3 regions of the Streptomyces sp. NPDC102283 genome follow, and region 2 is predicted to be linked to each of the others. Evidence: riboswitches for the same ligand, from Rfam matches in the RefSeq annotation. Region 2 holds a riboswitch; each other region holds the start of a gene.

Region 1 (3,515 bases), on a different contig from region 2:
AGCGGCCCGGCCCGCCGCGTCAGGGCCGCCGCCGCGAGCCCGCCGACGACGAGGGCGATGAGCGTCGCGACGAGCGCGTACCGCAGGGAGTTGCCGACGGCCTCCAGCGGCGGGACCAGGAAGGTGGAGGAACCGCCGGACCCGGCCGACTGGAGGGCCCGGTAGTAGCCGAAGCCGTAACCGCCGGATCCATCGAAGGATCGCTCCACCAGCACCCCGAGCGGCAGCAGGATCAGCAGCAGCGCGGTGAGCAGGACGCCGCCGAGCAGCGCCCACTGCCCGGCGCCGCGCGGCCGGCGGGAGGTCCGGTCCGGGTCGACGAGCTTCAGCGCGCGCTCCCGGCGGCGTACGGTCACGGCGTGCACGGCGAGGATCGCGCCGACCGCGGCGAACTGCACCAGGGTCAGCACGGCCGCCGTCGGCAGGTCGAGGAGTTGCGCGGTCTGCCGGTAGACCTCCACCTCCAGGGTGGCGTACGCGGGTCCGCCGAGGATCTGCACGACGCCGAAGGAGGTGAAGGTGAAGAGGAAGACCATCAGCGCGGCGGCGGCGACGGCCGGGGCGAGCGCGGGCAGCGTCACCCGGCGGAAGGCGGCGAACCGTCCGGCCCCCAGCACCCGGGCGGCCTCCTCCTGCCGCGGGTCCAGCTGGGACCAGAGACCGCCCACCGTCCGCACGACCACCGCGTAGTTGAAGAAGACGTGGGCCAGCAGGATCGCCCACACGGTGGTGTCGAGGCGGACGCCCCACACCTCGTCGAGGAGCCCGCCGCGCCCGAGCAGCGCCAGGAACGCGGTGCCGACGACGACGGTGGGCAGCACGAAGGGCACGGTGACGACCGCCCGCAGCAGTTGCTTGCCGGGGAAGTCGAAGCGGGCGAAGACATACGCCCCGGGCAGGGCGATCAGCAGGGTGAGCGCGGTCGAGGCGAGGGCCTGCCAGGTGGTGAACCAGAGGACGTCGAGGATGTCCGGGCGGGCCAGCACCTCGCCGATCCGTCCGAACTGCCAGTCGCCCCCCGCCTTGAGCCCGCGGCCGACGATGGCGGTCACGGGATAGGCGAAGAACACCGCGAAGAACGCCACGGGCACGGCCATCAGGCCGAGCCGCCGCGCGGCCCCGCGCCGCCCGGCCCCGCGTCGGGTCCGGGCGGCCTCGGCGGTCTTGGCCCCGGGCTCTACTTCAGGACCAGCGACTGCCACGACTGGATCCACTGCTCACGGTTGGCGGTGATCTTCTCGGGTGCGACGGTGGGAGGCGTGTCGATCTTCTCGCCGAACTTCGTGAACAGCTCGGGGAGGGTCGCGTCCTTCACGACCGGGTTCACGAACATGTTCAGCGGCATGTCCTCCTGGAACGTCTTGCTGATCATGAAGTCCAGCAGCGCCTTGCCGCCCGCCTCGTTCTTCGCACCGGTCAGCAGCCCGGCGTACTCGGTCTGCCGGAAGCAGGTGCCGGTGGCGACCCCGGTGGGCGCCTCCTTCGGCTGCGGGTCGGCGTAGAGCACCTCGACGGGCGGGCTGGAGGCGTAGCTGACGACGAGCGGCCGGTCGGCGCCTGCCTTCTTGCCGCCCGCGGAGCCGGAGAACTCCTCGTTGTACGCCTGCTCCCAGCCGTCGACGACCTTGACGCCGTTGGCCTTCAGCTTCTTCCAGTACGCCTCGTAGCCGTCCTCTCCCTGGGCGGCGATGGTGCCGAGCAGGAAGCCGAGACCGGGCGAGGAACTCGCGGCGTTCTCGGTGACGAGGAGGTTCTTGTACGCGGGCTCGAGCAGGTCCTGGAAGGTCTTCGGCGGCGCGAGCTTCTTGTCGGCGAAGTACTTCTTGTCGTAGTTGACGCAGATGTCACCGGTGTCGACGGGCGTGACCCGCCTCTTCCCGTCCGTCTGCGTGTCCGCCGCGACCGTGTCCAGGCCCTTGGCCTCGTACGCGGTGAAGAGACCGTTGTCGAGGGCGCGGGAGAGCAGGGTGTTGTCGACGCCGAAGAAGACGTCGCCGCGCGGGGATCCCTTGGTGAGGATCTCCTGGTTGAGCGCGGCTCCGGCGTCGCCGCTCTTGAGGATCTCGACCTTGTAGCCGGTCTCCTTCGTGAACGCCTTCAGCACCTTGTCCGAGACGTTGAAGGAGTCGTGGCTCACCAGGGTCACGGTCTTGGAGCCGGGGCCCTTGGACTCCCCGGAGCCGGCGGAACCGCCGTCGCCGCAGCCCGCGAGCACGGTGACGCCGAGAGCGGCGGCGAGCGCGGTCGCCGCGTACTTCGTGGTGGTGTTCATGTGATTCCTCCTGGAGATGACCAGGAAGAGACGCGGCCCCGCCCGCTGTCCGGCGAACCGGAAGCGGGCAGGGCGCAACAGCTTGAGTAAGGTCCGAACTTCCTACCCGGAATGACCCGGGCGAGGTTCAGAGGGTCTGCGGCCAACCTGTCCTTGGTGCCGCACTCTCAGCGCTGTGGCGCTCCCCTGTCGGAATATGAAGTTGATTTCGAGCCCAGGCTACACCGGCGGATTTCGGCCGCCCGTCCGGGAGAGGCCGGCTAGCGCTCGGAGGCCGCCAGCTGACCGCAAGCCCCGTCGATCTCCTGACCGCGGGTGTCCCGGACGGTGACGGGCACGCCGTGGGCCGCGATGGCCTCGACGAACGCCTTCTCGTCCTCGGGCCGCGAGGCGGTCCACTTGGAGCCGGGCGTGGGGTTCAGCGGGATCAGGTTGACGTGCACCCGCTTGCCCTTGAGCAGTCGGCCGAGCCGGTCGCCACGCCAGGCCTGGTCGTTGATGTCCCGGATCAGGGCGTACTCGATGGAGATCCGGCGGCCGGACTTCTCGGCGTACTCCCAGGCGGCGTCCAGCACCTCGCGGACGTTCCACCGGGTGTTGACGGGGACCAGGGTGTCGCGCAGCTCGTCGTCCGGGGCGTGCAGCGAGACGGCGAGGCGGCACTTGAAGCCCTCGTCGGCGAAGCGCAGCATGGCCGGGACGAGGCCCACGGTGGAGACGGTGATCCCGCGCTGCGAGAGGCCGAGACCGTCCGGCTCCGGGTCGGTGAGACGGCGGATCGCGCCGACCACCCGGTTGTAGTTGGCGAGCGGCTCGCCCATGCCCATGAAGACGATGTTGGACAGCCGCGCGGGCCCGCCGGGCACCTCGCCGTCGCGCAGGGCGCGCATGCCGTCGACGATCTGGTGCACGATCTCGGCGGTCGACAGATTGCGGTCGAGGCCGGCCTGCCCGGTGGCGCAGAAGGGGCAGTTCATTCCGCAGCCGGCCTGCGAGGAGATGCACATCGTGACGCGGTCGGGATAGCGCATCAGGACGGACTCGACGAGCGTCCCGTCGTGCAGCTTCCACAGGGTCTTGCGCGTCGTGTCGTCATCGCAGCTGATGTGCCGCATCACGGACATCAGATCGGGGAACAGCGCCTCGGCGAGCTTCTCCCGCGATCCGGCCGGGATGTTCGTCCACTCCGCCGGGTCGTGCGCGTACCGCGCGAAGTAGTGCTGCGAGAGCTGCTGGGCGCGGA
Region 2 (3,515 bases):
GTCGGCGTCCGCGTGGTGTCCGGCGTACTGCACGAAGCGGCCGAACTGCTCGGACCAGAAGTACGGGACGGGGTCGTGGACGGGGAGCGGCCCCCCGTTCCGGGCGGCCATGATCGCGGCGACCGCGGTGCGCGGGCCCTGGAGGGCGTTGTCCCAGTGGTGGACCAGCAGGCGTGTCCCGTAGCGGGTGGAGGGGAAGGAGGCGCAGTCCCCGACCGCGTACACGCCGGGCAGCGAGGTGCGCAGCGCGCTGTCGGCCGTGACCGAGCCGTCCGGGCCGAGCGCGACGCCGGAGCCGGCGAGCCAGCGGGTGGCGGGGCGCGCGCCGATGCCGACGACGACGGCCCCGGCGGGCAGGACCCGGCCGTCCGCGAGGACGACGGTCCCCTCCTCGACGCGGTCGACCCGGGCGCCGGTGAGGAGTTCGGCGCCGCTGTCGGCGTACCAGGCGGCCATCGGGGCAGCCACCTCGGCGGGCAGGGTGCCCGCCAGCGGGCGGGCGGCGGCCTCGACGACGGTGACGGCGCAGCCCGCGGCGCGGGCGGCGGTGGCGAACTCCGCGCCGATCCAGCCCGCCCCGACGACGACCACGTCGTGCTGCCGGTCCAGGACGGGCCGCAGCCGGGCGGCGTCGTCGAGGGTGCGCAGGAGGTGGACGCCGGGCACGCCCTCGGCGCCGGGCAGGGTCATCGGCTCCGCGCCGGTCGCGAGGATCAGGGCGTCGTAGGACACCGGCCCGTCGGCGGTGTCCAGCACATGGTCGGCGGCGCGCAGGGCGGTGACGGCCAGGCCGAGGCGCAGGGTGATGTCCAGCGCCTCGAAGTCGACGTCGAAGGCGGAGTCCTCGGCCTTGCCCAGCAGGACGGCCTTGGACAACGGCGGTCGGTCGTAGGGCTGGTGGGGTTCGGCGCCGATCAGGGTGACGGGCCCGGTGAAGCCCGCCTCCCGCAGGGCCACGGCGCTCTGCACACCCGCCATGCCCGCTCCGACGACCACGACGTGCCGTGCCTGCCGTGCCGCCCGCTGTTCCGTCTGCTCGCTCACCCGTCCACCTTAGTCAACTGACGGAGCGTCAGACAGGGGGGTGCGGGGATGGAGGGGCAGGGACCTCGGGGAGGAGCTCAGGAAGGAAGCTGTTCCACCACGCTGGTGCCGCTGCCCTCCTGGGACTCCCAGGCCCACCGCTCCTCCAGCCGCACCCGGCCGTCGGCGAGGTCGACGACCGTGGAGAGGCAGTGCCCGGACGAGGTCGTTCCGTCCTGTTTGAGCTGCACGTAGCGGAAGTCCAGCGTGTCCCCGTCGCGGGTGCCGACGAGATGGCCGCGCACCACGTCGCCGCCCGCGTACTCGGCCCAGATCCGGCCGTCCACCTCGTGGTAGGTGAAGCGGGTGCGGGTGCCGACCTGGCCCGGGGCCTGGTCGGCGACGGGTGACAGGACGAGTCCGTCGAGCGAACGGGCCATGGTGGCTGCTCCTCTACTGGCCGGGGGACGGCGGGGTTTAGGGTGGCCAAGGTAGAACACTCGCGGGAGCCCGGACGCACCGGGCTGAGAGGGAGGCTGGACGGCCTCCGACCGTACGAACCTGCTCCGGGTCATGCCGGCGAAGGGAGGGGCTGGACACTCATGCGCGTCTCGGGGAAGACCTCCGGATCCGACGTCCTCGTCATCGGGGGCGGAATCATCGGCCTGGTCACGGCGTGGCGGGCCGCCCAGCGGGGGCTGCGCGTCACGGTCGCGGACCCGGACCCGGGCGGCGGCGCCGCCCGGGTCGCGGCGGGCATGCTGGCCGCCGTCACCGAACTGCACTACGGCGAGCAGATGCTGCTCGGGCTCAACCTCGCCTCCGCCGCCCGCTATCCCTCCTTCGTCGCCGAGCTGGAGGAGGCGAGCGGCCTGGGCACCGGCTTCCGGACCTGCGGCACGCTCGCCGTCGCGCTGGACTCCGACGACCGGGCGCATCTGCGCGAACTGCACGCCCTCCAGGAGCGTTCGGGCCTGGAGTCGGTCTGGCTGAGCGGCCGTGAGTGCCGCCGCCTGGAGCCGATGCTGGCCCCGGGCGTCCGGGGCGGCCTCCGGGTCGACGGCGACCACCAGGTGGATCCCCGCCGCCTCGCCGCGGCGCTGTTGACCGCGTGCGAACGGGCCGGGGTCGTGTTCCGCCGGACGACCGCCGAGCGGCTCACCGTCGCCGGGGGCCGGGCCGCCGGGGCGCTGCTCGGCGACGGCACGGAGTTCGCGGCCGATCAGGTCGTGCTCGCCGCGGGCAGTCTCAGCGGCCGGCTCGCCGGGCTCCCGCCGGAGCTCGTGCCGCCGGTCCGCCCGGTCAAGGGCCAGGTGCTCCGGCTCACCGTGCCCCGGGCGTACGCCCCCTTCCTCAGCCGCACCGTGCGCGCCGTGGTCCGGGGCGGCCACCTCTACCTCGTGCCGCGCGAGAACGGCGAGCTGGTCGTCGGCGCGACCAGCGAGGAGATGGGCTGGGACACCACGGTCACCGCCGGCGGGGTGTACGAGCTGCTGCGCGACGCCCACGAGCTGGTGCCGGGCATCACCGAGCTGCCGCTCACCGAGACCCGGGCCGGCCTGCGTCCCGCCTCGCCCGACAACGCCCCGCTGCTCGGCCCGACCGCCCTGCCCGGTCTGCTGCTCGCCACCGGCCACCACCGCAACGGCGTCCTGCTGACGCCCGTCACCGGGGACGCGATGGCCGACCTCCTGACCACCGGCGAGCTGCCCGAGACGGCCCGCCCCTTCGCCCCCGGGCGTTTCGCACCCGCCGCCCCCGTACTCCAGGAGCAGCCCGTATGACCCAGCAGCCCGCCGTACCGGAATCCGCCGCCACCGTCTCCGTCTCGGTGAACGGCGAAGTCCGCGCCGTTCCCGCCGGGACGGACCTGGACGCCCTCGTCGCCACGCTGACCCCGGCCCGCTCCGGGGTCGCCGCCGCCGTCAACGAGAGCGTCGTCCCGCGCGGCCGGTGGGCCGCGACCACGCTCGGCGAGGGCGACCGCGTCGAGGTCCTGACCGCCGTACAGGGAGGCTGACCATGTCGGACGACGTCTTCACGCTGGGGCCCGCCACCTACGGCTCCCGCCTGATCATGGGCACCGGCGGGGCCCCGAGCCTGGAGGTGCTGGAGCGCTCGCTGATCGCCTCCGGCACCGAGCTGACCACGGTCGCGATGCGCCGGCTGGACCCGACCGTGCATGGTTCGGTGCTCTCGGTGCTGGAGCGGCTCTCCATCCAGGTCCTGCCGAACACCGCCGGCTGCTTCACCGCGGGCGAGGCGGTGCTGACCGCCCGGCTGGCCCGGGAGGCGCTCGGCACCGACTGGGTGAAGCTGGAGGTGGTCGCCGACGAGCGGACCCTCCTGCCCGATCCGATCGAGCTGCTGGACGCGGCGGAGGTCCTGGTCGACGACGGGTTCATCGTGCTGCCCTACACCAACGACGACCCGGTCCTGGCCCGGAAGCTGGAGGACGTGGGGTGCGCGGCGATCATGCCGCTCGGCTCCCC
Region 3 (3,515 bases), on a different contig from region 2:
CTGTTGGCCACCGTCCCCACACTGCTCTGGGCGATGGAGAAGAGCAGCAGCAGCGGCAGCGCCGCGCCCGCGTACGCCAGCACCAGGGTGTTGACCACCGAGGCGATGTGGTCCCTTCCGATCCGGATACCTGCCCGGTACAGATCCTTCCAACCCATCCGCGGGTCCGCCTGGTGAAGTTCCCAGACGGCGGAGGTCTGGGTGACCGTCACATCGTCGAGCACCCCGAGCGAACCGATGATGACACCGGCCAGCAGCAGACCGCTCATGTCGATGTCCGGGTAGAGGCCGTGGATGAGGCCGGTGTTGTCGTCGGTGTTGCCGCTGAGGTTCGCCCAGCCGATGAACAGGGAGCCCAGCAGCCCGATCAGCAGCAGCGAGATCAGCGTGCCGACGACCGCGACCGACGTACGGGCCGTCACCCCGTGGCACAGATAGAGGGCCGCCAGCATGATCGCGCTGGCCCCGATCACCGCCACGACCAGCGGGTTCGAGCCCTGCAGGATCGCCGGCAGGATGAACAGGGTCAGCACGGCGAATGACACGACGAGTGCCACCAAGGCCATCACCCCGCGCATCCTGCCCACCAGGACCACGGCCAGCGCGAAGATCCCCGCCAGCACCGCCATCGGGATCTTCCGGTTCACGTCGGTCACGGAGTACTGGAGGTCGCGCGGCGCGTCGGGGGCGTACGCCACGACCACGCCCTGACCCTCCTTCAGCTGTCGGGGCGCGTCCGGCTGGACCACCTCGACGAACTCGCGGCCCTTGTCGTCGCCGCTGGTCACCTCGACGGTGGCCTTCGCGCACTCCCCCTCCTGCTCATTGACGGCCTCCCGGCCCGAGGGCGTGGAGGTGTCGCCGGTCGGGGGCACCTGGGCGGCGTTGACGTCCGCGCAGTCGACCTGGACGACCTGGACGACCTTGCCGTCCTGGGTCTGCCGGTCGAATCCGACGCCGGTGCGCTCGTGGTCGGGCGCGCCGCCGGGCCAGAACGCGATCAGGCCGACGACGACCGCCGTCGCGAACGGGATCAGTACGGCGGCGATGACCTTGCGCAGGTGCCGGGAGACCGGAGCGGCCGGCCCGTGGCTGTGTGTGTGGCCGTGGCTGTGGCCCTGGGGCGGCTGGGGTGCGGGGTCGCTTTGGGGGGAGGTCACGGGGCGATCATCGCAAGAACAGGAGGGCCCTCTGGTCAGCTCGCCGGAAAGGACGCTAGCGTGGAGGCACCTTTGCACACGCGGGAGCTCGGAGCACCGGGCTGAGAGGGCGCTGATCGCCGTACATCCGTACGGGAAACGCTGCGCCGACCGCCGAACCTGTTACCGGGTAATGCCGGCGTAGGGAGTAGGTCTCATGACCACAGCGGACGCACGCACGCCTGCCTCGAAACAGAACGACGGAACGCCGAACGGCACGACGCCGGGCGACGGGACGCGGAACGACGAGGCCGGGAAGTCCATCGGCTGGCACAAGGGGTACGTCCAGGGCTCGCGCCCGGACCTCCGGGTGCCGGTTCGACAGGTGCACCTCACCAACGGCGAGGACGTGACGCTGTACGACACGTCCGGGCCGTACACCGATCCCTCCGTCGACACCGATGTCCGCCGCGGCCTCGCGCCCCTGCGGGAGAACTGGATCATCGCCCGCGGCGACACCGAGGAGTACGCGGGCCGCCCGGCCCGCCCCGAGGACGACGGGCTCAAGCACACCTCGCCGCGCGGCGGACTGCGCAACCTCGACGCCGTCTTCCCCGGCCGCCCGCGCCAGCCGCGCCGCAGCCGCGACGGACGCCCCGTCACCCAGCTCGCGTACGCCCGACGGGGGGAGACCACCCCGGAGATGGAGTACGTGGCGATCCGGGAGAACGTGGAGGCCGAGGTCGTCCGTGAGGAGATCGCTCAGGGTCGGGCGGTGCTGCCGGCCAACGTCAACCACCCCGAGATCGAGCCGATGATCATCGGCAAGCGGTTCCTGGTGAAGGTCAACGCCAACATCGGCAACTCGGCCGTCACCTCCTCCATCGAGGAGGAGGTGGACAAGATGACCTGGGCGACGAAGTGGGGCGCCGACACGGTCATGGACCTGTCCACCGGCCGCAACATCCACACCACCCGTGAATGGGTGCTGCGCAACTCCCCCGTGCCGATCGGCACCGTCCCGCTCTACCAGGCCCTGGAGAAGGTCGACGGCCGGGCCGAGGAGCTGACCTGGGAGATCTACAAGGACACCGTCATCGAGCAGGCCGAGCAGGGCGTGGACTACATGACGGTGCACGCCGGTGTGCGCCTGCCGTACGTCCCGCTGACGGCCCGTCGTAAGACCGGCATCGTCTCGCGCGGTGGCTCGATCATGGCGGCCTGGTGTCTCGCCCACCACAAGGAGTCGTTCCTCTACGAGCACTTCGAGGAGCTCTGCGAGATCCTCGCGACGTACGACGTCACCTACTCCCTGGGTGACGGACTGCGCCCCGGCTCGATCGCGGACGCCAACGACGAGGCGCAGTTCGCCGAGCTGCGCACGCTGGGCGAGCTGAACACGATCGCCAAGCGGTTCGGCGTCCAGACGATGATCGAAGGCCCCGGACACGTCCCGATGCACAAGATCAAGGAGAATATCGACCTCCAGCAGGAGATCTGCGAGGAGGCGCCGTTCTACACGCTCGGCCCGCTGACCACGGACGTCGCGCCTGCCTACGACCACATCACCTCCGGCATCGGCGCCGCGATGATCGCCTGGTGGGGCACGGCGATGCTCTGCTACGTCACGCCCAAGGAGCACCTGGGGCTGCCGAACCGGGACGATGTGAAGACGGGCGTCATCACCTACAAGATCGCCGCTCACGCCGCCGACCTGGCCAAGGGGCACCCGGGTGCGCAGGAGTGGGACGACGCCCTCTCCGACGCGCGGTTCGAGTTCCGCTGGGAGGACCAGTTCAATCTGGCGCTCGACCCGGACACCGCGCGGGAGTTCCATGACGAGACGCTGCCCGCCGAACCGGCGAAGACCGCGCACTTCTGCTCGATGTGCGGGCCGAAGTTCTGCTCGATGAAGATCTCCCAGGACATCCGGCGTCAGCACGGTGGTTCGCAGGAGGAGATCGAGGAGGGCATGGCCGAGAAGTCGAAGGAGTTCGCGGCCGCCGGCAACCGGGTCTACCTGCCCATCGCGGAGGCGGGCGGTACGTCGGCCGGCTGACCCGGCCGCCTCGGCGGAGGGGGGCCCGCCAGGTCACCAGTCCTGGCCGGCCCCCCTCCGCGAAGCCCACCGCGAACGGCTTGTCGCCGTCGCCCGTCACCAGGTGGATGCTGCACTCCGTCACGCTTTCGCCCGGCGGGATCATCCGGGCGACCGCGTCGTAGGGCGTCACACCGTGGGCGGAGGCGACCGGTGGAGGGTCTGGTGCGGCGGGCCCGCCTGCTCCGGCGGCTCGTCCGGCGTGGCTGCCGGGCTCTGGGCGCCCGCCGTGCCGAACGGGTTGTCGATGACGTAGCGCCAGTATCCGTCCGGTCCCC

The links. A riboswitch is a leader RNA that binds a small molecule or an ion and turns the genes downstream of it on or off. The one in region 2 is predicted to bind thiamine pyrophosphate.
Region 1: it holds a riboswitch for thiamine pyrophosphate, as region 2 does, so the genes downstream of both, ACIRJT_RS28095 (thiamine ABC transporter substrate binding subunit) here and thiO (glycine oxidase ThiO) in region 2, are expected to answer to the same signal.
Region 3: it holds a riboswitch for thiamine pyrophosphate, as region 2 does, so the genes downstream of both, thiC (phosphomethylpyrimidine synthase ThiC) here and thiO (glycine oxidase ThiO) in region 2, are expected to answer to the same signal.

Annotation. Positions count from the first base shown of each region.
Region 1 covers NZ_JBIWLQ010000016.1:106,694-110,208, forward strand. The annotation lists gene ACIRJT_RS28090 (ABC transporter permease) at 1-1,097, opposite strand, end outside; gene ACIRJT_RS28095 (thiamine ABC transporter substrate binding subunit) at 1,178-2,272, opposite strand; TPP riboswitch at 2,354-2,470, opposite strand; gene rlmN (23S rRNA (adenine(2503)-C(2))-methyltransferase RlmN) at 2,533-3,515, opposite strand, start outside.
Region 2 covers NZ_JBIWLQ010000003.1:316,503-320,017, reverse strand. The annotation lists gene ACIRJT_RS08235 (NAD(P)/FAD-dependent oxidoreductase) at 1-1,044, opposite strand, end outside; gene ACIRJT_RS08230 (hypothetical protein) at 1,122-1,463, opposite strand; TPP riboswitch at 1,516-1,628, shown strand; gene thiO (glycine oxidase ThiO) at 1,626-2,807, shown strand; gene thiS (sulfur carrier protein ThiS) at 2,804-3,043, shown strand; gene ACIRJT_RS08215 (thiazole synthase) at 3,046-3,515, shown strand, end outside.
Region 3 covers NZ_JBIWLQ010000007.1:38,302-41,816, forward strand. The annotation lists gene ACIRJT_RS15570 (YibE/F family protein) at 1-1,160, opposite strand, end outside; TPP riboswitch at 1,231-1,364, shown strand; gene thiC (phosphomethylpyrimidine synthase ThiC) at 1,357-3,198, shown strand; gene ACIRJT_RS15580 (YybH family protein) at 3,367-3,515, opposite strand, start outside.